DNA from 3 places in the Streptomyces sp. NPDC002566 genome. Region 3 is predicted to be linked to each of the others. Evidence: riboswitches for the same ligand, from Rfam matches in the RefSeq annotation. Region 3 holds a riboswitch; each other region holds the start of a gene.
The links. Region 3 has a riboswitch for thiamine pyrophosphate ahead of thiO (glycine oxidase ThiO). Riboswitches for the same ligand answer to the same signal wherever they lie in the genome.

Region 1 (9,925 bases), on a different contig from region 3:
GGGCGGCATGCTCACCAACTTCTCGACCGTCTACAAGCGCCTGCAGCGCCTCAAGGAGCTCGAGCTCATCGACTTCGAGGACGTCGCCGCCTCGGGTCTGACGAAGAAGGAGCTCCTGGTCCTCTCGCGTGAGAAGGCCAAGCTGGAGAAGACCCTCGGCGGTATCCGCGAGATGTCCAAGGTGCCCAGCGCCGTCTGGATCGTGGACACCAAGAAGGAGCACATCGCGGTCGGCGAGGCCCGGAAGCTCAACATCCCGGTCGTCGCCATCCTCGACACCAACTGCGACCCCGACGAGGTCGACTACAAGATCCCGGGCAACGACGACGCGATCCGCTCCGTCACCCTGCTCACCCGCGTGATCGCCGACGCCGTCGCCGAGGGCCTCATCGCCCGCTCCGGCGTCGCCACCGGCGACAAGGGCGACAAGGCCGCCGGCGAGCCGCTGGCCGCCTGGGAGCGCGACCTGCTCGAGGGCGAGAAGAAGGCGGACTCCGAGGACGCAGCTCCGGCCGCCGAGGCCGCCCCCGCCGCCGAGGCTGCCGCGGAGACCCCCGAGGCCCCCGCCGCGGAGACCCCCGAGGCCCCCGCCGCGGAGGCCGCCGAGGCCCCGGCCGCGGACGCCGAGCAGGCCTGACCGTCACAGCGTCACGGTTGACGGCGGGGGCGCTGACATGAAGTCCGCCCCCGCCGTTCACCCGTAGGTCGGCACAGAGCCGGAGAGTTCCCGTGGAGGGGGCTCCCGGCCCGTTCCGATCGTCGATCTTCCAGACTTCGAGAAAGACTTACAGACTCATGGCGAACTACACCGCCGCCGACGTCAAGAAGCTCCGCGAGCTCACCGGCGCCGGCATGATGGACTGCAAGAAGGCGCTGGACGAGGCCGAGGGCAACGTCGAGAAGGCCGTCGAGGCGCTCCGCATCAAGGGCCAGAAGGGCGTCGCCAAGCGCGAGGGCCGCTCCGCCGAGAACGGCGCCGTGGTCTCGATCATCGCCGACGACAACTCCTCCGGCGTCCTCGTCGAGCTGAAGTGCGAGACGGACTTCGTCGCCAAGGGCGAGAAGTTCCAGGCTGTCGCCAACGCGATCGCCGAGCACGTCGCCAAGACGTCCCCGGCCGACCTCGACGCCCTGCTCGGCTCCGAGATCGAGCCCGGCAAGACCGTCCAGGCGTTCGTGGACGAGGCCAACGCCAACCTCGGCGAGAAGATCGTCCTGGACCGCTTCGCGCAGTTCGCCGACGGCTTCGTCATCGCGTACATGCACCGCACGATGCCCGACCTGCCCCCGCAGATCGGTGTCCTCGTCGAGCTGGACAAGCCGAACGCCGAGGTCGCCAAGGGCATCGCCCAGCACATCGCCGCCTTCGCGCCGAAGTACCTCTCCAAGGAGGACGTGCCGGCCGACGTCGTCGAGTCCGAGCGCCGCATCGCCGAGGAGACCACCCGCGCCGAGGGCAAGCCCGAGGCCGCGATCGCCAAGATCGTCGAGGGTCGCCTCAACGGCTTCTTCAAGGACGCCACCGTCCTCGGCCAGCCGTACGCGCTCGACAACAAGAAGTCCGTCCAGAAGGTCCTGGACGAGGCCGGTGTCACCCTGAAGCGCTTCTCGCGCATCAAGGTCGGCATCTGAGTCCGTACCGCGATCGACGCGCGACCCCTATAGGGTCGATGTGAGTCGTCCGCGTACGCCGTCACGCACGCGTGACGGACGACAGCAGATCTGACGAGGAGGCCATTGCCGCGCACGGGTTGCGAACGACACCCCACCGGCAATGGCCTTCTTCGTATGTGCACCACGTGAAAGAGGCGGGATCTCCCATGACCACCAAGGCCCAGAAGAGCGACGACGGCAAAGTACGCGGCCGGTTCCTGCTGAAGCTGTCCGGAGAGGCGTTCTCCGGCGGCGGCGGCCTGGGCGTCGACCCCGACGTGGTGCACAAGATCGCCCGCGAGATCGCCGCCGTCGTCCGGGACGGCGCCGAGATCGCGGTCGTCATCGGCGGCGGCAACTTCTTCCGCGGCGCCGAGCTCCAGCAGCGCGGCATGGACCGCGCCCGCTCCGACTACATGGGCATGCTCGGCACCGTCATGAACTGCCTCGCCCTCCAGGACTTCCTGGAGAAGGAAGGCATCGACAGCCGGGTCCAGACCGCCATCACCATGGGCCAGGTCGCCGAGCCGTACATCCCGCTGCGCGCCGTGCGGCACCTGGAGAAGGGCCGCGTGGTCATCTTCGGCGCGGGCATGGGCATGCCGTACTTCTCCACCGACACCACCGCCGCCCAGCGCGCCCTGGAGATCGACGCCGAGGCGCTGCTCATGGGCAAGAACGGCGTGGACGGCGTCTACGACTCCGATCCGAAGACCAACCCGGAGGCGGTCAGGTTCGACGCCCTCGGCTACGGCGAGGTCATCACCCGCGACCTGAAGGTCGCCGACGCCACGGCGGTCACGCTGTGCCGCGACAACAAGCTGCCGATCCTCGTCTTCGAGCTTCTGGCCGAGGGCAATATCGCCCGGGCCGTCAAGGGTGAGAAGATCGGCACGCTTGTGGGTGAGGAAGGCGACCGGGTCTGACCGGTCGAACCGCAGTTCGTATGACAAAGCCCGGCCGGGGGACGGACCCTGGTCGGGGGATGGACAATGTCCTGCCGGTCGGGAACCGTGCAGGAAGAAGACGCGACGCAGCCGGCCGCCGCCTCCGCAAGGAACCGCAGCCGGGCCTACTCAAGACACGCAGGAGCAAGTGGTGATCGAAGAGACCCTCCTCGAGGCCGAGGAGAAGATGGAGAAGGCCGTCGTGGTCGCCAAGGAGGACTTCGCCGCGATCCGCACCGGCCGTGCGCACCCGGCGATGTTCAACAAGATCGTGGCCGACTACTACGGCGCGCCGACGCCGATCAACCAGCTGGCTTCGTTCTCCGTGCCGGAGCCGCGCATGGCGGTCGTGACCCCGTTCGACAAGAGCGCGCTGCGCAACATCGAGCAGGCCATCCGCGACTCCGACCTGGGCGTCAACCCGAGCAACGACGGCAACATCATCCGGGTGGTGTTCCCCGAGCTCACCGAGGAGCGCCGCCGCGACTACATCAAGGTCGCCAAGGGCAAGGGCGAGGACGCCAAGGTGTCCATCCGCTCCGTCCGCCGCAAGGCCAAGGACGCGATCGACAAGCTCGTCAAGGACGGCGAGGTCGGCGAGGACGAGGGCCGCCGTGCGGAGAAGGAGCTCGACGACACCACCGCGAAGTACGTCGCCCAGGTGGACGAGCTCCTCAAGCACAAGGAAGCGGAGCTGCTCGAGGTCTGATGAACGACTCTTCCTGGGGCGCTCCGCCGCACGCCGGTTCACAGGCGGGGTACTGGGGGCCCAACGACCAGGGACCTGTCCAGGGGGCCGCCCCGGCGGGTCCCGGCTACGATGCGCCTGAGGCGCAGCAGACTCGCCCCATGCCCATCGTCCCCGACGTACCCGCTCCCGGCGGACACCAGGATGACGACCGGGGGGCCGCTCGTCCGGGCGGCCCCGCGTTCCGGGACGGGACGCCTCACCGCGAGACGCCGCAGGCGTTCCGCGAGGAGTCGTCCCAGAACGAATCGTTCCCCCACGAGTCGTTCCGCGACGGGAACCGCCGCGGCGGCCCGTACCGCGACGACACACCGTCGGTGCAGCCCCCTGCGGCGGCGCCGCAGAATCCGGAGTCCATGCCCGACGCCCCGCAGCCGGCGCCCGCACCGCAGAAGAAGAGCGCGGGCCGTGACCTGGGCGCGGCCATAGGGGTCGGCGTCGGACTGGGCGCGGTCATCGTCGCGTCGCTGTTCGTCGTCAAGGCCGTGTTCGTCGGTGTCATAGCGATCGCCGTCGTCGTCGGGCTGTGGGAGCTGACCAGCAGGCTGCAGGAGCGCAAGGGGATCAAGGCTCCGCTGGTGCCGCTCGCGCTCGGCGGGGCGGCGATGGTCGTCTCCGGGTACGTCCGGGGGGCCGAGGGCGCGTGGGTGGCCATGGCCCTCACCGCGCTGGCGGTCCTCGTCTGGCGGATGACGGAACCACCGGAGGGCTACCTCAAGGACGTCACGGCCGGTCTCTTCGCGGCGTTCTACGTCCCGTTCCTCGCCACCTTCGTCTCGCTGATGCTGACGGCCGAGGACGGGGCGCAGCGGGTCCTGATGTTCCTGATGCTGACGGTGGTCAGCGACACCGGTGCGTACGCCGTCGGCTGGCGCTTCGGCAAGCACAAGCTCGCCCCGCGCATCAGCCCCGGAAAGACCCGCGAGGGCCTGCTCGGGGCGGTGACGTTCGCGATGGTCGCGGGCGCGCTGTGCATGCAGTTCATGATCGACGGCGGCACCTGGTGGCAGGGCCTGCTGCTGGGCCTCGCGGTCGCGGTCAGCGCCACGCTCGGCGACCTCGGCGAGTCCATGATCAAGCGGGACCTCGGCATCAAGGACATGGGCACGCTCCTGCCCGGCCACGGCGGCATCATGGACCGCCTGGACTCCCTCCTGCCGACGGCCCCGGTGGTCTGGCTCCTCCTGGTGATCTTCGTAGGCGCCACCTGACCACCCCGCCCCGGCCGACACACGGGCCCTCGTCCTCCCGGACGGGGGCCCGTCGCGATATCCCTGGGGCGTCCGAGGCCGGCCAACGCTGACACTCGGCACCCGGGGGTGACCACCCCCACCCCGTTCCGGCCCGGGCCCCCGGCGATGATCTGCGACACTGGTACAGCCATGCCTAAGCCCGGAGAACTCACATTCGTCGCCCCCCGTGGAGCCAAGAAGCCGCCGCGGCATCTTGCTGATCTCTCGCCCGCCGAGCGGAAGGAGGCGGTGGCGGAGATCGGTGAGAAGCCGTTTCGGGCGAAGCAGCTGTCGCAGCACTACTTCGCGCGGTACGCGCACGAGCCGGCGGAGTGGACCGACATCCCCGCCGGGGCGCGGGAGAAGCTGCGGGAGGCGTTGCTTCCCGAGCTGATGACCGTCGTGCGGCATCTGTCGACGGACCAGGGCACGACCCGCAAGACGCTGTGGCGGCTGTTCGACGGGACGCTCGTGGAGTCGGTGCTGATGCGCTACCCCGACCGGGTGACCATGTGCATCAGCTCGCAGGCCGGCTGCGGGATGAACTGCCCGTTCTGCGCGACCGGGCAGGCCGGTCTCGACCGGAACCTGTCCACCGCCGAGATCGTGCACCAGATCGTGGACGGGATGCGCGCGCTGCGCGACGGGGAGGTCCCCGGCGGGCCGGCCCGCCTGTCCAACATCGTCTTCATGGGCATGGGCGAGCCCCTCGCCAACTACAAGCGGGTCGTCGGCGCCATCCGCGCGCTCACCGACCCCACCCCCGACGGGCTCGGGCTGTCGCAGCGCGGGATCACCGTGTCCACCGTCGGGCTGGTGCCGGCCATCCACCGGTTCACCGACGAGGGCTTCAAGTGCCGTCTCGCCATCTCGCTGCACGCCCCCGACGACGAGCTGCGCGACACCCTCGTCCCCGTGAACACGCGGTGGAAGGTGCGCGAGGTGCTCGACGCCGGGTTCGAGTACGCCGAGCGGTCCGGGCGGCGCCTGTCCATCGAGTACGCGCTGATCCGCGACATCAACGACCAGGCCTGGCGCGGCGACCGGCTCGGCCGGATGCTCAAGGGCCGGCCCGTGCACGTCAACCTCATCCCGCTCAACCCGACGCCCGGGTCCAAGTGGACCGCGTCCCGGCCCGAGGACGAGAAGGCGTTCGTCGAGGCGATCGCGGCGCACGGCGTGCCCGTCACCATCCGGGACACCCGGGGCCAGGAGATCGACGGAGCCTGTGGCCAGCTCGCGGCCACCGAGCGGTAGTCTGTTCCCGGACAAGTTCATATCTTCGTATTCCGACAGGGGAGCGCCACAGCGCTGAGAGTGCGGCACCGGCCGCAGACCCTCTGAACCTCGCCCAGGTCATTCTGGGTAGGAAGTTCGGTCATCACTCGAGCTGTTGCGCCCTGCCCGGGCCCGTTGGCGGACCCCGGGCAGGGCCGCGTCTTCTCCTGGCCAACCCCAGGAGGAATCCAGTGCACACCAGGACGTTCGTGGCCGCGGCCGTGGGCCTCGGTCTCGTCACGCTGTCGGCGTGCGGTTCGTCGTCGTCCGGCGACAGCGGATCGGGCGGCGACGCCGGGTCCGGCGGCGGGTCGAAGACCGTCACCCTCGTCAGCCACAGCTCGTGGTCCGTCTCCAAGAAGGTGCTCGCCGACTTCGAGAAGCGGTCCGGGTACAAGGTGCGCGTCCTGGAGGACGGCGACGCCGGGCAGGCCGTCAACAAGGCGATCCTCACCAAGGACAACCCGCAGGGCGACGTCTTCTTCGGCGTCGACAACACCCTGCTCTCCCGCGCCCTCGACAACGACCTGTTCCAGCCGTACGAGGCCAAGGGCCTCGACCAGGTCGGCGCCGAGTACCGGCTCGACGCGGACAAGCACCGGGTCACCCCCGTCGACCACGGCGACATCTGCGTCAACTACGACAAGAAGTACTTCGCCGACCACGACCTGGCCCCGCCCGCCTCCTTCGACGACCTGGTCAAGCCCGCCTACAAGAACCTACTGGTCACCGAGAACGTCTCCACCTCCTCGCCCGGCCTCGGCTTCCTGCTGGGCACCGCCGCGCGCTACGGCGACGGCGGCTGGGAGGGCTACTGGAAGAAGCTCCGGGCCAACGGCGTGAAGGTCGTCGACGGCTGGGAGCAGGCCTACAACCAGGAGTTCTCCGGTTCGGCCGGCGGCCGGAAGGCCGGCGCCGACCGGCCGCTCGTCGTCTCCTACGCCTCCTCGCCGCCCGCCGAGGTGATCTACGCCGATCCCAAGCCCGCCACCGCCCCGACCGGCGTCGCGGCCGGCACCTGCTTCCGGCAGGTCGAGTTCGCGGGGCTGCTGAGCAACGCGAAGAACAGCGCGGGCGGCAAGGCGCTGATCGACTTCCTGCTGTCGAAGGAGTTCCAGCAGGACATGCCGCTCAACATGTTCGTCTACCCGGTGGTCAAGGGCGCCGCCGTGCCCGCCGAGTTCACGAAGTACGGGCCCGCCGCCAAGGACCCCGAGACCATGGACCCGGCGAAGATCGCCGAGAACCGCGACCAGTGGGTCAAGTCGTGGACCTCTCTCGTACTGAAGTAGCCCCGGCCAGGAGGCGTTCGGGGAACGCGGCGCGGCTCGGGCTCATGGCCCTGCCCGTCGCGTTCTTCGGGGTCTTCTTCGCCTGGCCCGTCGCCGCGATCGTCGCGCGCGGGCTCGACGTCGACGGCGCATGGCGCTTCGGCCGTCTCCTCGACGTGCTCGGGCAGTCCGACATCCGGCACGTCCTGTGGTTCACCGCCTGGCAGGCGCTCGCCTCCACCGCGCTCACCCTGCTGGTGGCGCTGCCGGGGGCGTATGTCTTCGCCCGCTTCTCCTTCCCGGGCAAGGAGGTGCTGCGGGCCGTCGTCACCGTTCCCTTCGTGCTGCCGACGGTCGTCGTCGGCACGGCGTTCCTGGCGCTCGTCGGGCGGGGCGGGCTGCTCGACGAGCTGTGGGGCGTACGGCTGGACACCACGGTGTGGGCCATCCTGCTCGCCCACGTCTTCTTCAACTACGCGGTCGTCGTACGGACCGTGGGCGGGCTGTGGGCGCAGCTCGACCCCCGTCAGGAGGAGGCCGCGCGGCTGCTCGGCGCCTCCCGGCTGCGGGCCTGGCGCACGGTCACCCTGCCCGCCCTCGGGCCCGCGGTGGCCGCCGCCGCGCTGATGGTCTTCCTGTTCACCTTCACCTCCTTCGGCGTGGTCCAGATCCTCGGCGGGCCCACGTTCTCCACGCTGGAGGTGGAGATCTACCGGCAGACCTCGGAGATCTTCGACCTGTCCACGGCCGCCGTCCTGACCCTCGTGCAGTTCCTGGCCGTCGGCGCGATCCTCGCCGTGCACGCCTGGACGGTGCGGCGGCGGGAGAGCGCGCTGCGGCTGGTGGACGCGAAGCTGACCGCGCGGCGGCCCCGCGGGGCGGGGCAGTGGGCGCTGCTCGGCGGGGTGCTGACGAGCGTCGCCGTGCTGCTGGTGCTGCCGCTCGCCGTGCTGGTGCAGCGCTCGCTGGACGCGCCGGACTTCGCCTACTACCGGGCGCTGACCCGTGACGACGGCAACGTCTTCCTGGTCCCGCCGATCGAGGCGGTCGGCAACTCGCTGGAGTACGCCGTCGCCGCGACCGCGATCGCGGTGCTGATCGGCGGCCTGGCCGCGGCGGCGCTCACCCGGCGGGACGCCGGACGCCTCGTCCGCGGCTTCGACGCGCTGCTGATGCTGCCGCTGGGCGTCTCGGCGGTGACCGTCGGCTTCGGTTTCCTCATCGCGCTCGACGAGCCCCCGCTCGACCTGCGCGGCACGTGGATGCTGGTGCCGCTCGCGCAGGCGCTGGTCGGCGTGCCGTTCGTCGTGCGGACCATGCTGCCGGTGCTGCGGGCGGTGGACGTACGGCTGCGGGAGGCGGCCGCCGTGCTGGGGGCGTCGCCGTGGCGGGTGTGGCGGGAGGTCGATCTGCCGCTGGTGCGGCGGGCGTTGCTGGTCGCCGCCGGGTTCGCCTTCGCGGTGTCGCTCGGGGAGTTCGGGGCGACGGTGTTCATCGCCCGGCCCGACAACCCGACGCTGCCGGTCGCCGTGGCCCGGCTGCTGGGCCGCGCCGGAGAGCTCAACTACGGCCAGGCGATGGCTCTTTCGACGATTCTGATGCTGGTGTGCGCGGTGGCCCTGCTGGTGCTGGAGCGGCTGCGCACCGACCGGACCGGGGAGTTCTGATGCTGCTGCGGCTCGAAGGCGCGACCGTGCGGTTCGGGGGGCGGGCCGTGCTGGACGGCGTCGATCTCGCCGTCGCCGAGCACGAGGTGGTGTGCGTGCTCGGGCCGAGCGGCAGCGGCAAGTCCACGCTGCTGCGGGCGGTGGCGGGGCTCCAGCTGCTCGACGCGGGGCGGGTGCTGCTCGACGGGCGCGACCAGGCCAAGGTGCCCGCGCACAAGCGGGAGTTGGGCCTGATGTTCCAGGACCATCAGCTGTTCCCGCAGCGGGACGTGGGCGGCAACGTGGCTTTCGGGTTGCGGATGCACGGCCATGCCCGGCATGAACAGGGCGAGCGGGTGCGGGAGTTGCTGGACCTCGTCGGCCTCCCGGGCGCCGCCCGCCGGGCCGTCGCCTCGCTGTCCGGCGGTGAGCAGCAGCGGGTGGCGCTGGCCCGTGCGCTCGCTCCCCGCCCCCGGTTGCTGATGCTCGACGAGCCGCTGGGCCAGCTCGACCGTTCGCTGAGGGAACGGCTGGTCGTCGAACTGCGGGAGCTGTTCGGCCGGTTGGGCACCACCGTGCTCGCGGTCACCCACGACCAGGGTGAGGCGTTCGCGCTGGCCGACCGGGTGGTGGTGATGCGGGACGGGCGGATCGCCCAGTCCGGCACGCCTCTTGAGGTGTGGCAGCGGCCGGCGGACGCCTTCGTGGCGCGCTTCCTGGGCTTCGACAACGTGGTCGAGGCGAACGTCGCCGGCGATGTCGCGGACACCCCGTGGGGCAAGACCCCGGTGCCGCCCGGTTCCCCGCAGGGCCCCCGCACGCTCCTGGTCCGCCCGGCCGGGGTGCTCCTGGCCGACGCGGACGACGGCCTGCCCTGCACGGTCACCGCCCGCACCTTCAAGGGCAGCCATGTCACCCTCCACCTCCAGCCGGCCGACGCCCCCCGTCTGGAGGCCGCGTGCCCCCTGCGCCTGGCCCCGGAGGTCGGAGCCGCGGTGGGCGTGAGCTTCGACCCGGCGGAGACCGTCGTCCTCGGCTGAGCGGCGGCGAACCGCAGCCGGCCGGCATGCCTGTGGCCCGTCCCCACCGGGGGACGGGCCACGGATCTTCGGGTCAGTGGTTGTCGGCGCCTCGGCGACGCATGCCGTAG
Region 2 (9,925 bases), on a different contig from region 3:
TGACGCATACCCGTTCGACACCCGTACGGCGGGGTCCCCAAACGCCGCTTCAGGCCTCTGACCAGCCACAACGGACTATCTAGGCGCGCGAGGACGCTTGCCCACACCCAGGGGGCGCTCCTCCGCGGCATGCGAAGGGGCGCCTCGGTTCCACGTGAAACCAAGGCGCCCCGACGGTGGCCGACCCGCTCGCGGCCGTGCCTACATCTCCTTGCGGATGCCCTCCGCGACCTTGAGGAAGATGTCGTTCGCCTCGGTCTCCCCGATCGTCACCCGCACGCCCTCGCCCGGGAACGGCCGGATCACGACGCCGGCCTGCTCGCACGCCGCTGCGAAGTCGACGGTGCGATCACCCAGCCGCAGCCACACGAAGTTCGCCTGCGTCTCCGGCACCGTCCAGCCCTGCGCACGCAGCCCCTCCACCACCCGGATGCGCTCGCACACCAGCGAGCCGACCCTCCCGAACAGCTCGTCCTCAGCCCGCAGCGACGCGATCGCGGCTTCCTGGGCGAGCTGGCTCACTCCGAACGGCACCGCCGTCTTGCGCAGCGCCGCCGCCACCGGCTCATGGGCGATCGCGAAGCCCACCCGCAGACCGGCGAGCCCGTACGCCTTGGAGAACGTCCGCAGGACGCACACGTTCGGCCGCTCGCGGTACAGCTCGCAGCCGTCCGGCACCTCGGGGTCGCGGATGAACTCGCGGTAGGCCTCGTCCAGGACGACCAGCACGTCAGCCGGCACCCGGTCGAGGAACCGTTCCAGCTCGGCCCGCTTCACGACGGTTCCGGTGGGGTTGTTGGGGTTGCAGACGAAGATCAGCCGGGTCCGCTCGGTGATCGCGTCCGCCATGGCGTCCAGGTCGTGCACATCGCCCTGCGTGAGCGGCACCTGCACCGGGGTCGCGCCACTGATCCGCGTGATGATCGGGTACGCCTCGAAGGAACGCCAGGCGTAGATGACCTCGTCGCCGGGGCCTGCGGTCGACTGCACCAGCTGCTGGGCGACGCCCACCGATCCGGTGCCGGTGGCGACGTGCGAGGCGGGCACGCCGAAACGCTCGGCGATCTCGTTCACCAGCCCCGTGCAGGCCATGTCCGGGTAGCGGTTGAAGGACGCGACGGCGGCCGAGACGCTCTCCAGCACACCGGGCAGCGGCGGGTAGGGGTTCTCGTTGGAGGACAGCTTGTAGGCCACGGGACCGCCGGGCGCGGCCGGCTTGCCCGGCTTGTAGGTGGGGATACCCTCCAGCTCGGCGCGCAGCTTGGGGCTCGTCTCGCTCACCGCAGTCCTCCTCGTGACCACCACCGGCTTCAATACTGCTCACCTTATGAGGATTGAGCCGCTTGCGAACAGGTGCAGGAGCCCTGGTGCCCGACCCGCGTCCGCCGGCCGGCGAGCGCGATCCCTGGTCGGCAGCCCCTCGGCAGTCGCATCTACGTACGAAGGTGTACGAATCGGGGGCGCGCTTCACATATATCTACGCGCCGGTGGTTCGCGCCGTGGCGCGCATCCCTCGTGCAGGTGAGTTGAGACCTCTTCGAGACATCGGTGCCTCAACAGGCGCATCCGCGCGCGCACCACACGTCCCGGTGCACGGACTCTCAACTACCTTCATTTCAAAGGCCATTGACCCCTGGCGACCCTGCAGAAACGTGCCTGTCAACGCGCGCATATGCGTCCGCCCTACCCCACCCGATGAGCCCTACTATCGGCTGGCCATGACAGCAGCAGGGAAGCACCAGGTGAGCCGCGCGGAAACCTCACGCCGAGGCAGCCGGCCGGGCCGGGCGGGCATCAGGGACGTGGCCGCCGCCGCCGGAGTCTCCATCACGACCGTCTCCGACGCCCTCAACGGCAAGGGCAGGCTCCCCGACGCCACCCGACGCCATGTCCGTGAAGTCGCCGACCGGCTGGGCTACCGCCCCTCGGCCGCGGCCCGAACCCTCCGCACCGGCAGGTCCGGCCTCATCGGCCTGACCGTGACCACGTACGGGGATGAACCTTTCACCTTCACCGAGTTCGCGTACTTCGCCGAGATGGCGCGCGCCGCCACCTCGGCCGCCCTCGCCCGCGGCTACGCGCTCGTCATCCTGCCCGCGACCTCGCGCCACGACGTGTGGTCGAACGTGGCCCTGGACGGCACGGTCGTCATCGACCCCTCCGACCAGGACCCCGTGGTCAGCGAACTCGTCAAACAGGGCTTACCCGTCGTCTCCGACGGCCGCCCGGCCGGCACGCTCCCGGTCACCGCCTGGGTGGACAACGACCACGAGGCCGCCGTCCTGGACCTCCTCGACCATCTCGCCGACGCCGGCGCCCGCCGCATCGGCCTGCTCACGGGCACCTCCACCGACACGTACACCCACCTGTCGACCAGCGCGTACCTGCGCTGGTGCGAACGCGTCGGCCAGGACCCGGTCTACGAGGCCTACCCCGCCCACGACCCGTGCGCGGGCGCCGTCGCCGCCGACCGGCTGCTGGCCCGCCCCGACCGCCCGGACGCCGTCTACGGCCTCTTCGACCCCAACGGCACCGACCTGCTGGCTGCCGCCCGCCGCTACGGGCTGCGCGTCCCCGAGGACCTGCTCCTGGTGTGCTGCAGCGAGTCCACCGTCTACGCCGGCACCGATCCGCCGATCACCACGCTCTCCCTGAAACCGCGCCGCATCGGGACGGCGGTCGTCCAGCTCCTCATCGACGCGATCGAGGGCGTGGAATCCGACCACCCGGTCGAACAGGTGATACCGACCGAACTGATCGTGCGCACCTCGTCCCAGCGCCGCCCACCGCGGACGACGGTGAGTCCGCCCCGGGCGCCCGAGAAGACTTAGGGCGTGTGCGACGAGGGTGTGGTCACGGTGTCCGCGGGGTGAGCGCGCGGCCGCCGATCCCACCTCAACCGGGGCGAAAGCCGCAGGGAAACGGAACCTCTCTCTGATTCACCACCCCTGGGTCATCACACGACAGGATCCGCATTCCTATGATGGGCGCACGGCACCGCGGGCCGTTACGACCAGACAGTCCGAAGCGGTGCAGATGCGGCGCGATGGTGGAGGGGTCTGATGACTCAGGGGGCCGGTCAGGGACCCGAGGTGGAGCGTACGGCGACGTTGCGCGACTTCCGGGTGCCCGCTTACGTGCACGAGACCGGCCCGTACGCCGAGAGCGCGCATCCCGGAAACGCCGCGCCGCCGCTCGATGACCCGGCGGAGCACCCCGACGGCTACACGCCCACCCAGCGCGACCTGCCGGTCATCAACCGGGGCGACACCGTCCAGGTGACCGTCGACCCCGCCGCCGCCCAGGCGCCGCCGCAGGCCACCCGCCAGGGCCCGCTGTTCGTCGTCGGCGACGTGCACGGCTACCTCGACGAGCTGCTGGCCGCGCTCGAGGACAAGGGGCTGATCGACGCGACCGGCCAGTGGTGCGCGGGCACCGCCCGGCTGTGGTTCCTCGGCGACTTCACCGACCGCGGGCCGGACGGCATCGGCGTCATCGACCTCGTCATGCGGCTGTCCGCGGAGGCGGCCGCGGCCGGCGGCTACTGCAAGGCCCTCATGGGCAACCACGAGCTGCTGCTGCTCGGCGCCAAGCGGTTCGGCGACACCCCCGTCAACTCCGGCGCGGGCACCGCCACCTTCCAGGCCGCCTGGCTGCTGAACGGCGGCCAGAAGGCGGACATGGACCGTCTCCAGGACCATCACCTGCAGTGGATGGCCCGCCTCGACGCCGTCGAGGAAGTCGACGGCCACCTGCTCGTGCACTCGGACACCACCGCCTACCTGGACTACGGCGACTCGATCGAAGCGGTCAACGACACCATCCGCGAGACGATCACCCGCAACGACGCGGACGAGGTGTGGGACCTGTTCCGCAAGTTCACCAAGCGCTTCGCCTTCCGCGACGAGGGCGGAGCAGACGCCGCCCGCTCCCTGCTCGACACCTACGGCGGCCACCGCGTCGTTCACGGCCACAGCCCCATCCCGTACCTGCTGGGTGAGGTCGGCTCCGAGGAGGGCGACGACCCGGCGCCCGCGGTCGAGGGACCGCACGTCTACGCCGACGGACTCGCCATCGCCATGGACGGCGGAGTGACGATGGCCGGAAAGCTGCTGGTCCAGCAACTGCCGCTCGCCGTCTGACCGTTCACGGGACCCGGCGCACCCCGCGCCGGGCCCGCCGGCGGCGCCGCAGGCCAGGGGGCAATTTCCGCGAACCCCCTGTTACCCCGGGCCGTCGCCGCTCTACCATCGGTTCATCCGTAGCAGGCTCCCCTCCGTTTCTGCCCGACGGCTCGTTGGCATGCGAGCCCCAAGCCCTACGGAGCATCGGGGGATGCACATGAACAGCGTTCCGCAGCACCTGCACAGCGAGGACCGCCAGGAGTACGAGCGGATCCTCGACGAGGCGCTGCGCGCCGCACCACACCACCCGGAACTGACCGCCGTCGGCCAACGGCTCAACGCCGAACAGCTGCGCACCATGGCGCTCAACGCCACCGCCCTCATCACGGCAGCCGCGGCGACCGAGTACCAGCACTATGTGAAGGTCCGCGAGGAACTGCGCCACCCCTCCTCGTCCACCCCCTCCGCCTCCGGCCAGGACGCCGGCGAGCCGGGCATGGGCGGGCTGGGGCTCGCCACCGTGGGCGAGGCGGCCCAGGTGGCCGAGGCCGCCGGGGCGGGCGCCGTCGCCATCGCGGCCGTCCTCACCCCCGTCCTCGCCGGAACCGCCGCGGTGATCTTCCTGCTCGTCGGCTACGTGCTCAGGATGCTCGATCCCGGGGCGACGGCCGCCGAGGCCATGGTCAACGTCGGGTGGGCGTTCGGCGCGGTCGCCGCGGCCGCGATTCTCGTCGCCACCGTCGGGCTCCTGCTCACCGCCCTGCGCAACCGGCCCTCCCTGGAGGCCGGCCGGTACGGCGAACGCAGCGAGGAGGTGGACCGCGCGAAGGAGGCCTGGCGGGAAGCCCTGCTGGCACGGGGCATCGTGCCGTTCCTGCGCGAGGCTCTCGCCGATCCCGCCGCGGCCGACGCCGAACATCCCGCACCGACCCCGCCGGCCCTCGGCGGCCGCCTGCCGAAGATCGGTTACGACCGCCCGGGCTTCACCAGTCCCGACGACGGCCCTGCGGCCGGCCCGCGCCCGAGCTACTCGAGCCCGGACTACACCAGCCCGGACTTCGGAGGCCCGGAGCACCAGCCGGAATAGGCCTCCGGCTTGCGCCCCGACGGGAGCGCAAGCCGGCCTATGTCGGCCTGTGCTGCCTCAGTCCGCCATGGGGAGGTACACCCGGTTGCCGCTCGCCGCGAACTCCTTCGACTTCTGCAGCATCCCCTCCGTTATCTCCTCCGGTGTCGCTCCCTCCGCCGACCCACCGCCGAACCGCTCGGTGATGCTCTGGCTGATCTTCATCGAGCAGAACTTCGGCCCGCACATCGAGCAGAAGTGAGCCGTCTTGGCCGGCTCCGCCGGCAGCGTCTCGTCGTGGAACTCACGGGCCGTGTCCGGGTCGAGGGCCAGGTTGAACTGGTCCTCCCAGCGGAACTCGAAACGGGCGTCGGACAGGGCGTCGTCCCACTCCTGGGCTCCGGGGTGCCCCTTGGCGAGGTCGGCCGCATGGGCGGCGATCTTGTAGGTGATGACGCCGGTCTTGACGTCGTCCCGGTTGGGCAGGCCCAGGTGCTCCTTGGGCGTGACGTAGCAGAGCATGGCCGTGCCCCACCAGGCGATCATCGCGGCGCCGATGCCGGACGTGATGTGGTCGTACGCCGGGGCGACGTCCGTCGTCAGCGGGCCGAGCGTATAGAACGGAGCTTCATCACAGATCTCCTGCTGAAGGTCGATGTTCTCCTTGATCTTGTGCATCGGGACGTGGCCCGGGCCCTCGATCATCGTCTGTACATGGAAACGCTTCGCGATCCGGTTGAGTTCCCCGAGCGTCCTCAACTCCGCGAACTGCGCGGCGTCGTTGGCGTCCGCGATCGAGCCGGGACGCAGACCGTCGCCCAGCGAGTACGTGACGTCGTAGGCCGCGAGGATCTCGCAGAGCTCCTCGAAGTTCTCGTACAGAAACGATTCCTTGTGGTGGGCCAGACACCACGCGGCCATGATCGAACCGCCGCGGGAGACGATCCCGGTCTTGCGGTTCGCCGTCAGGGGGACATACGGGAGACGGACGCCCGCGTGGACGGTCATGTAGTCCACCCCCTGCTCGGCCTGCTCGATGACCGTGTCCTTGTAGATCTCCCAGGTCAGTTCCTCGGCCTTGCCGTCGACCTTCTCCAGCGCCTGGTAGAGCGGCACCGTGCCGATGGGTACGGGGGAGTTGCGCAGCACCCACTCGCGGGTGGTGTGGATGTTCCGGCCGGTGGACAGGTCCATGACGGTGTCGGCGCCCCACCGGGTCGCCCAGGTCATCTTCTCGACCTCCTCCTCGATGGAGGACGTCACCGCCGAGTTGCCGATGTTGGCGTTGACCTTCACCAGGAACCTCTTGCCGATGATCATCGGCTCGATTTCCGGGTGGTTGACGTTGGCGGGCAGCACCGCGCGACCCGCTGCGATCTCCTCGCGGACGACCTCCGGTGCCACGTTCTCCCGGATGGCCACGTACTCCATCTCTGGCGTGATCTCTCCCCGCCGGGCATAGGCGAGTTGGGTGGCCGCCTCGCCGGCCCGGGCTCGACGCGGCAGCCGCGGCCGCCCCGGGAAGACCGCGTCGAGGTTGCGCAGACCACCGCGCGGCGAGGTGTGCTTGACCCCGTCGTCCTCGGGGCGGACGGGGCGGCCCGCGTACTCCTCGGTGTCGCCCCGGGCGATGATCCAGTTCTCCCGCAGCGGAGGCAGTCCCCGGCGGACATCGGTGTCGACGTGCGGATCGGTGTACGGACCGGAGGTGTCGTACAGCGTGACCGAATCGCCGTTGGTGAGGTGCACTTGGCGGACCGGTACCCGCAGGTCGGGGCGGCTGCCCTCGACGTACGCCTTGTGCCAGCCGATGGACTTTCCGGCCTCCCCGTCGACGGAGACCTCGGTGGAGATCTGCGTGGAGGCAGGCGTGCGTGCGTCCTTGTTGGTCATGAGACCTACTCCCTACGCCGGCATTACCCGGTAACAGGTTCAGCGGTCGACGCAGCGATTGCCGTCTGCCGACGTTTCGTGTGAGTCATCACTCGTGTTGGTGACGTTCCACGTGAAACATCGCGAAGACGGAGGTCAGCGCCCTCTCAGCCCGGTGCTCCGAGCTCCCGCGTGTACAAAAGGTGCCTCCACGCTAGCGGCATGTGTGGCGCGGTGAACAGTGGGCCCCAGCGGTTCTTGCGATGATCGGTCGGTGACCACGACTCACCAGCCTCCGTATCCGCCACCGGAACAGCCTCGCCGTCCGGGCGGCGGCGGGCCGGGACCGGACGACGACCGCGGACGGGACCGTCACCGTCAAGACGACCACCGGCGGGACCATCACGGACCCGGCGGCCACGGACCCGGCGGCCACGGGCCAGGTGATCACGGCGCGGGCAGTCACGGTGCGGGAGGCCACGGGCCGGGCGGTGGACATGGGCATTCGCACAGTCACAGCCACGGGCCGGCTGCCCCCGTCTCCCGGCATCTGCGCAAGGTCATCGCCGCCGTCCTGATCCCGTTCGCGGTGGCCGTGCTCGCCGGGCTCGTCGTGCTGTGGCCCGGCGGCGCCCCACCGCACGAGCGCACCGGGGTGGGCTTCGACCGGCAGACCCACCAGGCGACGGTCACCAAGATCGAGAGCCTGAGCTGTTCCTCGGTGAACGCCTCGGGCGTGCCCCCGACCGGAGACACCTCCACGGCCGAGGGCTCCTCCGCCGAACAGCAGGCGAAGGGAACCTGCAAACGGGCCACGATCCGGGTGGACACCGGCAAGGACAAGGGCCGTACGTTCACGGAGATCGTCCAGCCGGACCAGACACGGCAGCTGGAACAGGGGCAGAAGGTCGTGGTCGCCTACGAGCCCTCCGCGCCGAAGGACCTGCAGTACTCGGTCACCGACATCAACCGCAAGCTGCCGATGGGACTGCTCGCCGGGATCTTCGCGGTCGCCGTGGTGATCGTCGGGCGGCTGCGGGGCGTCATGGCGCTGGTCGCGCTGGCCATCAGTTTCCTGGTGCTCAACTTCTTCGTCCTACCCGCCATCCTGCAGGGGTCGAACCCCCTGGCCGTCGCGGTCGTCGGGTCGAGCGCCATCATGCTGATCGCGCTCTACCTGTGCCACGGTCTGTCGGCCCGCACCTCCGTGGCCGTCCTCGGCACGCTCATCTCCCTGCTGCTGATCGGCGTGCTCGGGTCCTGGTTCGTCGACTGGGCCGCTCTGACGGGCAACACGGACGACAACACCGGGCTGATCCACGGCCTGTATCCCTCGATCGACATGAGCGGTCTGTTGCTCGCCGGCATCATCATCGGTTCGCTCGGCGTCCTGGACGACGTGACGGTCACGCAGACCTCCGCGGTCTGGGAACTGCACGAGGCCAACCCGTCGATGGGCTGGCGCGCGCTGTACCGGGCCGGCATCCGCATCGGCCGTGACCACATCGCGTCCGTGGTCAACACCCTCGTACTCGCCTACGCCGGTGCCGCGCTGCCGCTGCTGCTGCTCTTCTCGATCGCGCAGAGCAGCGTCGGCACGGTCGCCAACAGTGAGCTGGTCGCCGAGGAGATCGTGCGCACGCTGGTGGGCTCGATCGGCCTGGTCGCCTCGGTCCCGGTGACGACCGCGCTCGCGGCCCTCGTTGTCTCGGCCGACCGGCCCGGACCGGCTTCTGTGGGCAAGGCGGTCCCGGACGCGAGGTCTTCAGGGCCGGCCACCGCGACCGCGGGAACGTCGCCTGCGGCTGCTCGCAGCGGCAAGGGCCGGCGCCGCAAGCGCTGACCGGGGCCGGTCGCCCGGCACGTCATCCGCGCGCCTTCGGCATCCGAGCCCCGTACCGCCCTGAGTGAACGTTCCTGCAGAGCCCCTCCCCGCGCTGAAGCGTCCGTCGCCCTCCCCGGCGCGACGCTTCAGCCGGCGCTCTGTTCCTCCGCCAGGATCCGGTCCAGAGCCTCGTCGAGATGGGCGTCGAAGTCGGCGAGCGCACCCTCCTGGCCCAGCGGGACGAGCTTGTCGGTGCGGTCGAGGAAGGCCACGAGCGGAGCCGTGGAAGAACGGAACACCGCTTGGTCGCCGCCCACCTGAAGCCGGATCAGAACCTCGGCGAGCGATCCGGGGTCGAGGGGCGAGACCCGCACATCGCCCTCGCCGCACGGTCTGCCCACCCCGTCGATCAGCAGCTCCCGCCCGAACGCCCAGGTCACCGGCGCATCACCGGGCAGGTGAAAGGTGAGGCGCACGGCGTAGGGATCGCAGGTCTCGTAGCCCAGCTCGACCGGGATACGGAACGAGAGCTCCTCGGAGACGAGGAAGCTCATCATGACCTCTGCCTGTACTGCCTGCACGGACTCGCGCATCGCCTTACCCCGTCATTGCCGTAGATGGCTGGGAATCAACCCCTGACACTGGTGGCATCTTGCTGAAAGTGCACGACAGATCACAAGGAGTGAGTTTTCAGATACTGATAGAGAGCGCGAGCGACCCGAGCATGCGTCCGACCTCGCGCTGCAGTTGCTGCGCGGCCGAGAGCAGCCGGTCCGACTGATGGGCCGGCAGTGAGATCGCCATCGTCGCCGCCGAGGTGCCCACGGTGATCGGGATCGCCGCGCAGACCGTGCCCAGCGCGTACTCCTGGCGCTCGACGACCGCCTCCATCCGCCGCACCCGGGCCAGCCGACGCATCAGCGTGTGGTCGTCACGGACGGTGTACGGGGTGATCGACTGCACGGGATAGCGGGTCAGATGGTCGCGGCGGGAGTCCTCGTCCAACTGGGACAGCAGACACTGGCCGATGGCGTGCGC
Region 3 (9,925 bases):
TGTCCACCAGCAGGTCGAGGGTCTGGTGCATGCCGGACGGGCCGGTCAGATCGTGCCCGGCGGCGAAGACATGACAGGTGTCCAGGCAGACGCCGAGCTTGGGATGGGCGTCCAGCGCCTCGAAGTACGGGCCGAAGTCCCACGTCCGCGAGCACAGCGAGGAGCCCTGGCCGGCCGTGCCCTCCAGCAGCAGCCACGGGTCGTCGTCGTGCGTCAGCTCCTCCAGCAGCGGCAGCATGTGCTCCCGCACCTGCTTCAGCGCCACCGACCGGTCCCGTCCGCCCGTCGCGCTGCCCGTGTGCACGACCACGCCCAGCGCGCCGATCTCCCGCCCCCGGCGCAGCGAGTGCCGCAGCGACTCCACCGACCTCTCGACCGTCGCCTCGGTGTGCGAGCCGAAGTTGATCAGGTACGGCGCGTGCACGTACGCCGGCGTCGACGTGGTCGCGCAGGCCTCCCGGAACGCCTCGTCCTGCCGCGGGTTCCCGGCGGGGGTCGCCCAGCCGCGCGGGTTGGCGACGAAGACCTGGACCGCCTCGGCCCGCAGTTCGCGGGCGTAGGCCATCCCGACCGAGTGCAGGCCGCCGGCCACGGGGACATGGCCGCCGACGGGGTTGCGGGAGGGGAACGGTGACGCTTGAGGACTCACCCGCCCAGGGTGTCACGCCCCCGGGACCGCCAGGTCACCGGATGGTGATCGTGATGGTCGACCCCTTGGGCGCCGACTCCCCGGCCTCCACCGACTGCTCCTTCACGGTGTCCCCGAACAGCCCCAGCAGACCCCTGTCCTCCTTGACCCCGAACCCGGCCTGCTCCAGCTGCCGCTTGGCGTCGTCGACGCTGGAGCCGACCACGTCCGGGACCTCGACCATCTCCGGCCCCTTGGACAGCGTCAGCGTCACGGTGTCGCCCTCGGCGACCTGCTTGTCCGGCCCCGGCGACTGGGCGGCGACCTGGCCCTTGTCGTACTCGGAGTTGACCTGCCCGGCGGCGACCCTCACCTTCAGGCCGGCCTCCGCCAGCGCGGCCCGGGCGTCGGCCAGGCTGTCGCCGAGGACCTCGGGGACGTCGACCGGGCTGCCCTTGCTGACGACCAGGGCGACCGCGGTGCCCGCGCGGCGCTCGGTGCCCGCCTCGGGGTCGCTGCGGATGACGGCGCCCTTGGGGACGTCCTCGTTGAACTCCTCGGTGACCATGCCAGGTTCCAGACTGTCGTCCTTCAGCTGGGCCTTGGCCCTGGCCAGCCGGAAGCCCTTCAGGTACGGCACCTTCACCGTCTCGGGCCCGTCGGACACGACGAGCGTCACTGTGTCGTTCTTGCGGATGCGGGCGCCCGGCCCTGGGTCGGTGGAGATGACCGTGCCACGGGCGACCGTGTCGCTGAACTCGTGCTTCGTGGTGCCGGCCTCCAGCCCGGCCGCCTCCAGCCGCTGCCTGGCCCGCTCCTCCGTCTGGGTCAGCACCGCCGGGACCTTGGTGAACTGCCCGGAGTTGATGTACCAGACGCCCGCGCCGACGCCGAGGACCAGCAGGACCAGGGTGACGATCGCCACCGTCCGGCCCCGGGGCGGCAGTGACCGGCGCTGCGGCGGCAGCGGGGGCGGGCTGCGGAACCGGGACGTCCGGTCGAGCCCGTCGCCGTCTCCACCGGCCTGGGCGGCCTGCTCGCCGACGGGCAGGGGCCTGGGGACCGTGAGGGAGCGCGGGATCACGCTCGTGCGGTCCTCGGCGTTGTCGTGTTCCGCGGACAGGGCCTGCGGGGGCGAGGCGTCCAGCTGCTCCTCGGTGAGCGCGGCGCGCGCCTCACGGGTCTGGGACAGCAGCGCCACGGCGTCGTACGGGCGCACGTCCGCGTTGCGGGCGGTCGCCGAGGCGACCAGCTCGTCCAGCTCGTAGGCCAGACCAGGCACGACGGCCGAGGGCGGGGGCACGTCGTCGTGGAGGTGCTTGTACAGCACCACGGCGGGGGTGCCGCCCTCGTGCGGCTTGTCGCCGGTGAGCATCTCGTACAGCACGATGCCGCACGCGTACACGTCCACGCGCGCGTCGGCCGTGCCGTGCTCGATCTGCTCGGGCGCCAGGTAGGAAACGGTGCCGAGGACGGCGCCGGTGGTGCTGGTGACGGTGTCCACGGAGCGCACGAGACCGAAGTCGGCGACCTTGACCCGCCCGTCGTCCCCTATGAGCACGTTCTCGGGCTTCATGTCCCGGTGCACGAACCCGGCCCGGTGCGCGGCGCCGAGCGCGGCGAGCACCGGCTCCAGGATGTCCAGCGCGGCCCTCGGCTGGAGCGCACCCCGGTCGCGCAGCACATCGCGCAGCGTGCAGCCGGCGATGTACTCCATGGCGAGGTACACATACGCCCCGTCCGTCCCCTGGTCGAACACCTGGACGACGTTGGGGTGGGCGAGCCGGGCGACGGACTTGGCCTCCCGGATGAAGCGCTCGACGAAGGAGGCGTCGCTCGCGAGGGCCGGATGCATCACCTTGAGTGCGAGCACGCGGTCGAGGCGGGCGTCCACGGCCCGGTAGACCGTGGCCATCCCGCCGACCGCGATCCGCGCCTCGACGCGATAGCGCCCGTCGAGCACCTGCCCGACGAGAGGGTCCTGAAGGGTCGTGTCCACGCAGCGAGTCTACGAGCCCCCACCGACACCCCCACCCCACCCACCACCGCACTGCAGCCGACCTGTGACGCACCCCATCCCCCCGAGACGGAACGCCCCGACGGCCCCCAGCCCCCCGGACGCTCACCGCCTCCCACCCCGAGACGCGGAACGCCGCCGCGACCCCCGGCCCCCCGGGCGCCCCCCGCCTCCCACCCCGAGACGGAAAGCCGCCGACGGCGCTCAGCCCCCACGGGCGACGTTCACCTTTCTCCTGACGGTGAACGGGCGGTGCGCGGGTGGGAGAGAAGGAAACGGGACCGTCCCCACGGTCAGAACGCAGGACGCTCAGGGTCGAGCACGGCCAACCCCTCCGGAGGAGAAGACGCCGCAGCGAAGTACCGCCGGGGAATCCGCCCCGCCAGCCGCGCGAGCCGCCCCGCCTCCACCCCCGCCCGCATCGCACGAGCCATCCGCTCGGGATCCGCCGCCCGCGTCACCGCCGACGCCAGCATCACCCCCGCACACCCCAGCTCCATCGCCAGCGCCACATCCGACGCCGTACCGGCCCCCGCGTCCAGAATCACCGGCACCCCCGCGTGCTCGACGATCAGCTGGAAGTTGTGCGGATTGCGGATCCCGAGCCCGGACCCGATCGGCGACCCCAGCGGCATCACCGCCGCGCACCCCACGTCCTCCAGCTTCCGCGCCAGCACCGGATCGTCGTTGGTGTAAGGCAGCACCGTGAACCCGTCGTCGACCAGCGTCTCCGCCGCGTCGAGCAGCTCCACCGGATCCGGCAGCAGCGTACGCTCGTCCGCGATGACCTCCAGCTTCACCAGGTCCGTCCCCAGCGCCTCCCGCGCCAGCCGCGCCGTCAGCACCGCCTCCCCGGCTGTGTAGCACCCCGCCGTGTTCGGCAGCACCCGTATCCCGAGCCGGTCGAGCACCGACAGCACCGACCCGTGCACCGAGGGGTCCACCCGGCGCATCGCGACCGTCGTCAGCTCGGTCCCGGACGCGACCAGCGCCCGCTCCAGCACCTCCAGGCTGGGCGCGCCGCCCGTGCCCATGATCAGCCGGGACGACAGCGTCGTACCGCCGAGGACGAGGGGATCGTCAGCCATGGCTCAGCCTCCCTGGACGGCCGTGAGGACTTCCACACGGTCCCCCTCGGCGAGGGCCGTGGCCGACCACCGCGCGCGCGGGACGACGGTCTCGTTCAGCGCGGCCGCCACCCCGGAGGGCGCCGCCGTCAGGGACCGTACGACGGCGTCGAGCGCGGTTCCGGCGGCCACCTCCCGCCGCTCGCCGTTGACGTGGATGTTCATGCGGGCTGCTCCGAGAGTGCGGCGGCGCCGAAGCGCCGGGGTGTGAACGGGCGGGCCAGGTCGGGCAGTTCACCCGTGGTCAGGACATGCGCCAGCACGTCCCCGGTCACCGGCGTGAGCAGCACGCCGTTGCGGTGGTGACCGGTGGCCAGCAGCAGCCCGTCCAGGCCGCTCGGCCCGAGCAGGGGCGCGTTGTCCGGCGACGCGGGACGCAGCCCCGCGCGCGTCTCCGTCAGGGGCAGTTCACTGATCCCGGGGATCAGCTCGTGGGCGTCGCGCAGCAGCTCGTAGACGCCGCCCGCCGTCACCGTCGTGTCCCAGCCCAGCTCCTCGCTCGTCGCGCCGACGACCAGCTCGCCGTTCTCCCGCGGCACCAGGTAGACGTCGCTGCCGCGCACCACGGCCCGTACCGTGCGGCTCAGGAACGGTGCGTACCGGGGCGGCACGGTCAGCCGCAGCACCTGCCCCTTCACCGGCCGCACCGGCGGCAGCAGCTCCCGCGGCACACCCGCGAGCCGCCCGCTCAGACTTCCGCCCGCGAGCACCACCTGGCCCGCCTTCAGCGCCGTCCCGTCGTCCGTGACCACCCCGCCGGCCCGGCCGCCCCCCACGGACAGCCGCTCGGCCCAGCGGCGGTGGAAGACCACGCCCGCCCGCTCGCACGCGGCCACCAGCGCCCCCGCGAGCCGCCGCGGGTCGATCTGGTGGTCGCCGTCCACGCGCAGCCCGCCGCGCACGCCCGGCGCGAGCATCGGCTCCAGGCGCCGGCACTCGCGCCCCGACAGCCACTGTGACGTGAGCCCCGACTGCTGTTGCAGGGCGTGCAGTTCCCGCAGATGGGCCCGGTCGTCGGCGTCCAGCGCCACCGCGAGGGTGCCCGAGCGCCGGTAGCCGAGGTCGTGCCCGGTGAGGTCGCTCAGCTCGGCCGCGAACTCCGGGTAGCGGCGCGCCGATTCCACGTTCAGGCCGAGCAGCGTCTGCTCGCCGTGGTGCAGTTCGGTGACGGCGGCCAGCATCCCGGCCGCCACCCGCGCGGCCCCGCCGCCCGGCTCGGGATCCACCACCGCCGTGACCAGACCGCGCTGCGCGGCCCGCCACGCCGTGACCAGACCGATGATTCCGCCCCCGACGACGAGGACGTCTGACGTACGTGCGGACATGGGCGTCCAGCCCCTCCCTTCGCCGGCATGACCCGGATCAGGTTCGTACGGTCGGAGGCCGCCAGCCTCCCTCTCAGCCCGGTGCGTCCGGGCTCCCGCGAGTGCTCTAGGTTGGCCACCCTAGCCCGGCCCCGCATGTCTCAGTAAGGGAGTCCCACCCCGTGCCGCCCTCGCTCGACGGTCTCGTCCTCGCCCCCGTCGCCGACCAGGCCCCCGGCCAGGTCGGCACCCGCACCCGCTTCACGTACCACGAGAGCGACGGTGTGATCTGGGCCGACTACGCGGGCGGCGACGTCGTGAGAGGGCATCTGGTGGGTACCCGTGCCGGGGACCGGCTCGACTTCCGGTACGTACAGCTCAAGCAGGACGGGACGACGTCCTCGGGGCACTGCGTGTCGACGGTGGTGGAGCTGGCCGACGGCCGGGTCCGCCTCGACGAGACATGGGAGTGGGAGTCGCAGCCCGGCAGCGGGACGAGCGTTGTGGAGCAGGTCACGGAGCACGACGGCTGACTGACAATCCGTCAGTTGTCTAAGGTGATCAGGTGAGCGAGCAGAGACGGGACGAAGTCGGTACGGCCGGGCGGCGCGTGGTCGTCGTCGGCGCGGGCATGGCCGGGGTGCAGACCGCGGTCGCCCTGCGCGAGCAGGGCTTCGACGGGACGGTGACGCTGATCGGCGCCGAACCCCACCAGCCCTACGACCGGCCGCCGCTGTCCAAGGCGGTCCTGCTCGGCAAGGCCGAGGGCTCCGCCTTCGACGTCGACTTCGAGGGCCTCGGCATCGGCCTGCGGCTCGGCAGCGAGGCGCTCGGCGTGCGCCCCGCCGAACACGTCCTGGACACCGAGGCCGGCCCGGTCCCCTACGACGTCCTGGTCCTCGCCACCGGCGCCGAACCGATCCGGCTGCCCGGCGCCGAGGGCGTGCCCGGCGTCCATCTGCTGCGCACCCTGGACGACGCCGAACGGCTGCGGCCCGTCCTCGCCCGGCAGCACGACGTCGTGGTCGTCGGCGCCGGCTGGATCGGCGCGGAGTTCGCCACCGCCGCCCGCGACGCCGGCTGCGCCGTCACCGTCGTCGAGGCCGCCGACCGGCCGCTCGCGGGCGCGCTGCCCGCCGAGGTCGCCGCCCCGATGGCCGGCTGGTACGCCGACAGCGGCGCCGAACTGCGCACCCGCGCGCGCGTGGAGCGCGTCGAACCCGGCGAGGTCGTCCTCGACGACGGCTCGCGGCTGCCCGCCGGCGCCGTCGTGGTCGGCATCGGCGCCCGCCCCGCGACCGCCTGGCTGTCCGGTTCGGGCATCGAGCTCGGCGCGCACGGCGAGATCCTCGCCGACTCCCATCTGCGCACCAGCGTGCCGGACGTGTACGCGGTCGGCGACTGCGCCTCCTTCCCGTCGGCGCGCTACGGCGAGCGGCTCCTCGTCCACCACTGGGACAACGCCCTCCAGGGTCCGCGCACGGTCGCCGCCAACATCCTCGGCGAGCCCACCGGGGAGCCCCTGGAGACCTACGACCCGGTGCCGTACTTCTGGTCGGAGCAGTTCGGCCGCTTCGTCCAGTACGCCGGCCACCACGGCGCCGCCGACCGCATGGTGTGGCGCGGCGACCCGGCGGGACCTGCCTGGAGCGTGTGCTGGCTGCGCGACGGGCGCCTGGTCGCCCTGCTGGCCGTGGGCCGCCCACGCGACCTGGCGCAGGGCAGACGGCTGATCGAGGCGGGCAGCCGTATGGACGCCGACGCGCTGGCCGACCCGTCGCGTCCGCTGAAGAACGCGACCGCCTGATCTCCCCGGGAGTACGGCGTCAGGGCAGGGGAGCGATCGCGGCCACCCGGCCCGAGCGCCTACCCTTGACCCCGTGACCGAGATTGACGCAAAGATCGATGCTCTCGTCCCCGCCTGGCTCACCCTGCCCGACATCGCAGAGATGCTCGACGTCGAGGTGACACGTGTGCGGCAGCTGGTCAAGGAGGGCCAGCTCATCGCCGTGCGCCGCGGCGAGAACCGCGCGCTGCACGTCCCCGCCGCCTTCATCGACGGCGACAAGGTCGTCAAGGGCCTCGTGGGCACCCTGACGCTGCTGCGGGACGACGGCTTCACGGACGAAGAGATGCTGGAGTGGCTCTTCACCCCCGACGAGAGCCTGCCCGGCACGCCGGCCCAGGCCCTGAGCGAGAATCGCGGCACGGAGGTGAAGCGCCGCGCCCAGGCGCTCGCCGTCTGACCAGCACGTTCCGGACGACCGACCGGCCCGCGGGGGCTTACGGGCCCCCGCAGGCGCCGCCCACGGGGGGACCCACGCATGCCCGACACCGCCCGCGCCCGCCTCGCCGACGCCCGTCTCTATCTGTGCACGGACGCCCGCAAGCGCCAGGGCGACCTCCCGGAGTTCCTGGACGCGGTCCTCGCCGCCGGCGTCGACATCGTCCAGCTGCGGGACAAGGGGATGGAGGCGGCCGAGGAGCTGGAGCACCTGGAGGTGTTCGCCGACGCCTGCGCCCGGCACGGCAGGCTGCTCGCGGTCAACGACCGCGCGGACGTCGCCCACGCCGCCGGCGCCGACGTCCTCCACCTCGGCCAGGGCGACCTGCCGGTCCCCGCGGCCCGGGCGATCCTCGGCGGCGACGTCCTCGTCGGCCGCTCCACGCACTCCGAGGCGGAGGCCCGGGCCGCCGCCGTCCAGGACGGCGTGGACTACTTCTGCACCGGCCCGTGCTGGCCCACCCCCACCAAGCCCGGCCGCCACGCACCCGGCCTCGACCTGGTCCGCCACACCGCCGCCCTCGGCACGGACCGCCCCTGGTTCGCCATCGGCGGCATCGACCTCACCCGCCTCGACGAGGTGCTGGACGCCGGCGCCCGCCGGGTCGTCGTCGTGCGCGCGATCACCGAGGCGGACGACCCCGGGGCCGCGGCGGCGGAGTTCGCCGAGCGGCTGCGGAAGGCGTGATTTCCGGCCGGTCGCTGTCCGGCAGTGACCGGCCGACTGTCCAAAGGGCGGACAGCAGTCCGGCAAATCGGGCAAATTTACGGGATCTGGTTGGGACACCGCCGTGCCCTGACTAACCTGCGGGTATGGCCCTCGGAACCGCATCCACCAGGACCGACCGCGCCCGTACCGTGCGCGACATCCTGGCCACCGGCAAGACGACCTACTCGTTCGAGTTCTACGCGCCGAAGACGCCCAAGGGCGAGCGCAGTCTGTGGAACGCCCTCCGCAGGGTCGAGGCGGTCGCCCCGGACTTCGTGTCGGTGACGTACGGCGCCGGCGGTTCCACCCGGGCGACCACGGTCAAGGAGACGCAGCAGATCGTCGTCGACACCACCCTCACCCCGGTTGCGCACCTCACGGCGGTGGACCACTCCGTCGCCGAACTGCGCAACATCATCGGCCAGTACGCCGACGCCGGGATCCGCAACATGCTCGCCGTGCGCGGCGACCCGCCCGGCGACCCCATGGGGGAGTGGGTGCCGCACCCGAGCGGCCTGACCTACGCCGCCGAACTCGTCCAACTCATCAAGGAGTCGGGCGACTTCTGCGTCGGCGTCGCCGCGTTCCCCGAGATGCACCCGCGCTCCAGCGACTGGGACAAGGACGTCGCGCACTTCGTCGACAAGTGCCGGGCCGGCGCCGACTACGCCATCACGCAGATGTTCTTCCAGCCCGAGTCCTACCTGCGGCTGCGCGACCGGGTGGCGGCGGCCGGCTGCCCGACCCCGGTGATCCCCGAGATCCTCCCGGTGACGAGTGTGAAAATGCTGGAGAGGCTGCCCCAGCTCAGCAACGCCCACTTCCCGGCCGAGCTGAAAGAGCGCATCCTCACAGCCAAAGACGATCCGGCCGCTGTACGCTCCATTGGCATCGACTTCGCCACGGAGTTCTGCGCTCGGCTTCTCGCCGAGGGAGTGCCCGGACTGCACTTCATCACGCTCAACAACTCCACGGCGACGCTGGAAATCTACGAGAACCTGGGTCTGCACCACCCGCCGCAGGCCTAGACCTGCCGCACCGTGATACGTCACACTGCGTGCGGCCACTGGGAGAGGGGCGTACATGGGCTGGACGGTCCTCTACATCGCGTTCGGCGTCGTCGCGCTGTGGCTGCTCGGCGAGGTGCTGCTTCAGTACAAGGCACGCCTGCGCTACCGGTTGCTGGCGTTCGCCGGCTTCCTCGGCGTGGTGCTGGGCGTGCTGATGCCCAACGTCATCGTCATCGGTCTGGGCGCCGCCGCGTTCGCGGTCGGCCAGACCTATGTGACGCTGTCGTTCCGCCGCGGCTTCTCCGCCGGCTGGGCCGTCAGCCGCCCCGGCGCGGAGGCCGTCAAGGGCCGCCGGGGCCGGGCCGAGCGCAAGGACCCCGTCCTTCAGGTCTCCGGCCTGGAGACGGCCGAGGAGGACGCCGACTCCCACGGCCACGACGCCGACGCCGCCTTCAGCGGGGACCGCATGTCCTACGGCCGCGACACGGACTCCTACGACGACGACCACGACGACGTCTTCACCCCGGCCGCCCGCGGCGCCGCCGGGTCCAACGCCGTCTACGAGATGCAGCCCCTGCCCGACGACACCGGCTCCTACGGCGTCTACAGCGACTCCGCCTACGCGGCCGCCACCCAGCCTCAGGACCAGTACGCGACGGCCGCCCAGACCGCCGACCAGGGCTACGGCCACGACGGCTACTCCGGGTACGGGCAGCAGCAGTACGGCTACGACCCCGCCGGCGAACAGCAGTACGCCGCCTACTCCGACCCGTACATCGGCACCCAGACCTACGGCTCGGGGTCGTACGACACCGGGTACGGCCAGCAGCAGTACGGTCAGCAGGG

Region 1: it holds a riboswitch for thiamine pyrophosphate, as region 3 does, so the genes downstream of both, ACFYXA_RS31180 (thiamine ABC transporter substrate binding subunit) here and thiO (glycine oxidase ThiO) in region 3, are expected to answer to the same signal.
Region 2: it holds a riboswitch for thiamine pyrophosphate, as region 3 does, so the genes downstream of both, thiC (phosphomethylpyrimidine synthase ThiC) here and thiO (glycine oxidase ThiO) in region 3, are expected to answer to the same signal.

The regions. Positions count from the first base shown of each region.
Region 1 covers NZ_JBIARD010000009.1:178,676-188,600, forward strand. The annotation lists gene rpsB (30S ribosomal protein S2) at 1-637, shown strand, start outside; gene tsf (translation elongation factor Ts) at 796-1,632, shown strand; gene pyrH (UMP kinase) at 1,821-2,579, shown strand; gene frr (ribosome recycling factor) at 2,752-3,309, shown strand; gene ACFYXA_RS31170 (phosphatidate cytidylyltransferase) at 3,309-4,559, shown strand; gene rlmN (23S rRNA (adenine(2503)-C(2))-methyltransferase RlmN) at 4,731-5,837, shown strand; TPP riboswitch at 5,865-5,970, shown strand; gene ACFYXA_RS31180 (thiamine ABC transporter substrate binding subunit) at 6,050-7,150, shown strand; gene ACFYXA_RS31185 (ABC transporter permease) at 7,195-8,796, shown strand; gene ACFYXA_RS31190 (ABC transporter ATP-binding protein) at 8,796-9,815, shown strand; gene ACFYXA_RS31195 (LAETG motif-containing sortase-dependent surface protein) at 9,889-9,925, opposite strand, start outside.
Region 2 covers NZ_JBIARD010000006.1:181,442-191,366, forward strand. The annotation lists gene hisC (histidinol-phosphate transaminase) at 202-1,281, opposite strand; gene ACFYXA_RS25000 (LacI family DNA-binding transcriptional regulator) at 1,719-2,831, shown strand; gene ACFYXA_RS25005 (metallophosphoesterase) at 3,063-4,142, shown strand; gene ACFYXA_RS25010 (hypothetical protein) at 4,336-5,211, shown strand; gene thiC (phosphomethylpyrimidine synthase ThiC) at 5,269-7,083, opposite strand; TPP riboswitch at 7,076-7,264, opposite strand; gene ACFYXA_RS25020 (YibE/F family protein) at 7,337-8,905, shown strand; gene ACFYXA_RS25025 (SsgA family sporulation/cell division regulator) at 9,034-9,480, opposite strand; gene ACFYXA_RS25030 (IclR family transcriptional regulator) at 9,578-9,925, opposite strand, start outside.
Region 3 covers NZ_JBIARD010000003.1:374,345-384,269, reverse strand. The annotation lists gene ACFYXA_RS14510 (deoxyribonuclease IV) at 1-649, opposite strand, end outside; gene pknB (Stk1 family PASTA domain-containing Ser/Thr kinase) at 684-2,627, opposite strand; gene ACFYXA_RS14500 (thiazole synthase) at 2,939-3,733, opposite strand; gene thiS (sulfur carrier protein ThiS) at 3,737-3,937, opposite strand; gene thiO (glycine oxidase ThiO) at 3,934-5,097, opposite strand; TPP riboswitch at 5,095-5,206, opposite strand; gene ACFYXA_RS14485 (hypothetical protein) at 5,259-5,609, shown strand; gene ACFYXA_RS14480 (NAD(P)/FAD-dependent oxidoreductase) at 5,687-6,883, shown strand; gene ACFYXA_RS14475 (Rv2175c family DNA-binding protein) at 6,957-7,322, shown strand; gene thiE (thiamine phosphate synthase) at 7,401-8,048, shown strand; gene metF (methylenetetrahydrofolate reductase [NAD(P)H]) at 8,174-9,097, shown strand; gene ACFYXA_RS14460 (hypothetical protein) at 9,153-9,925, shown strand, end outside.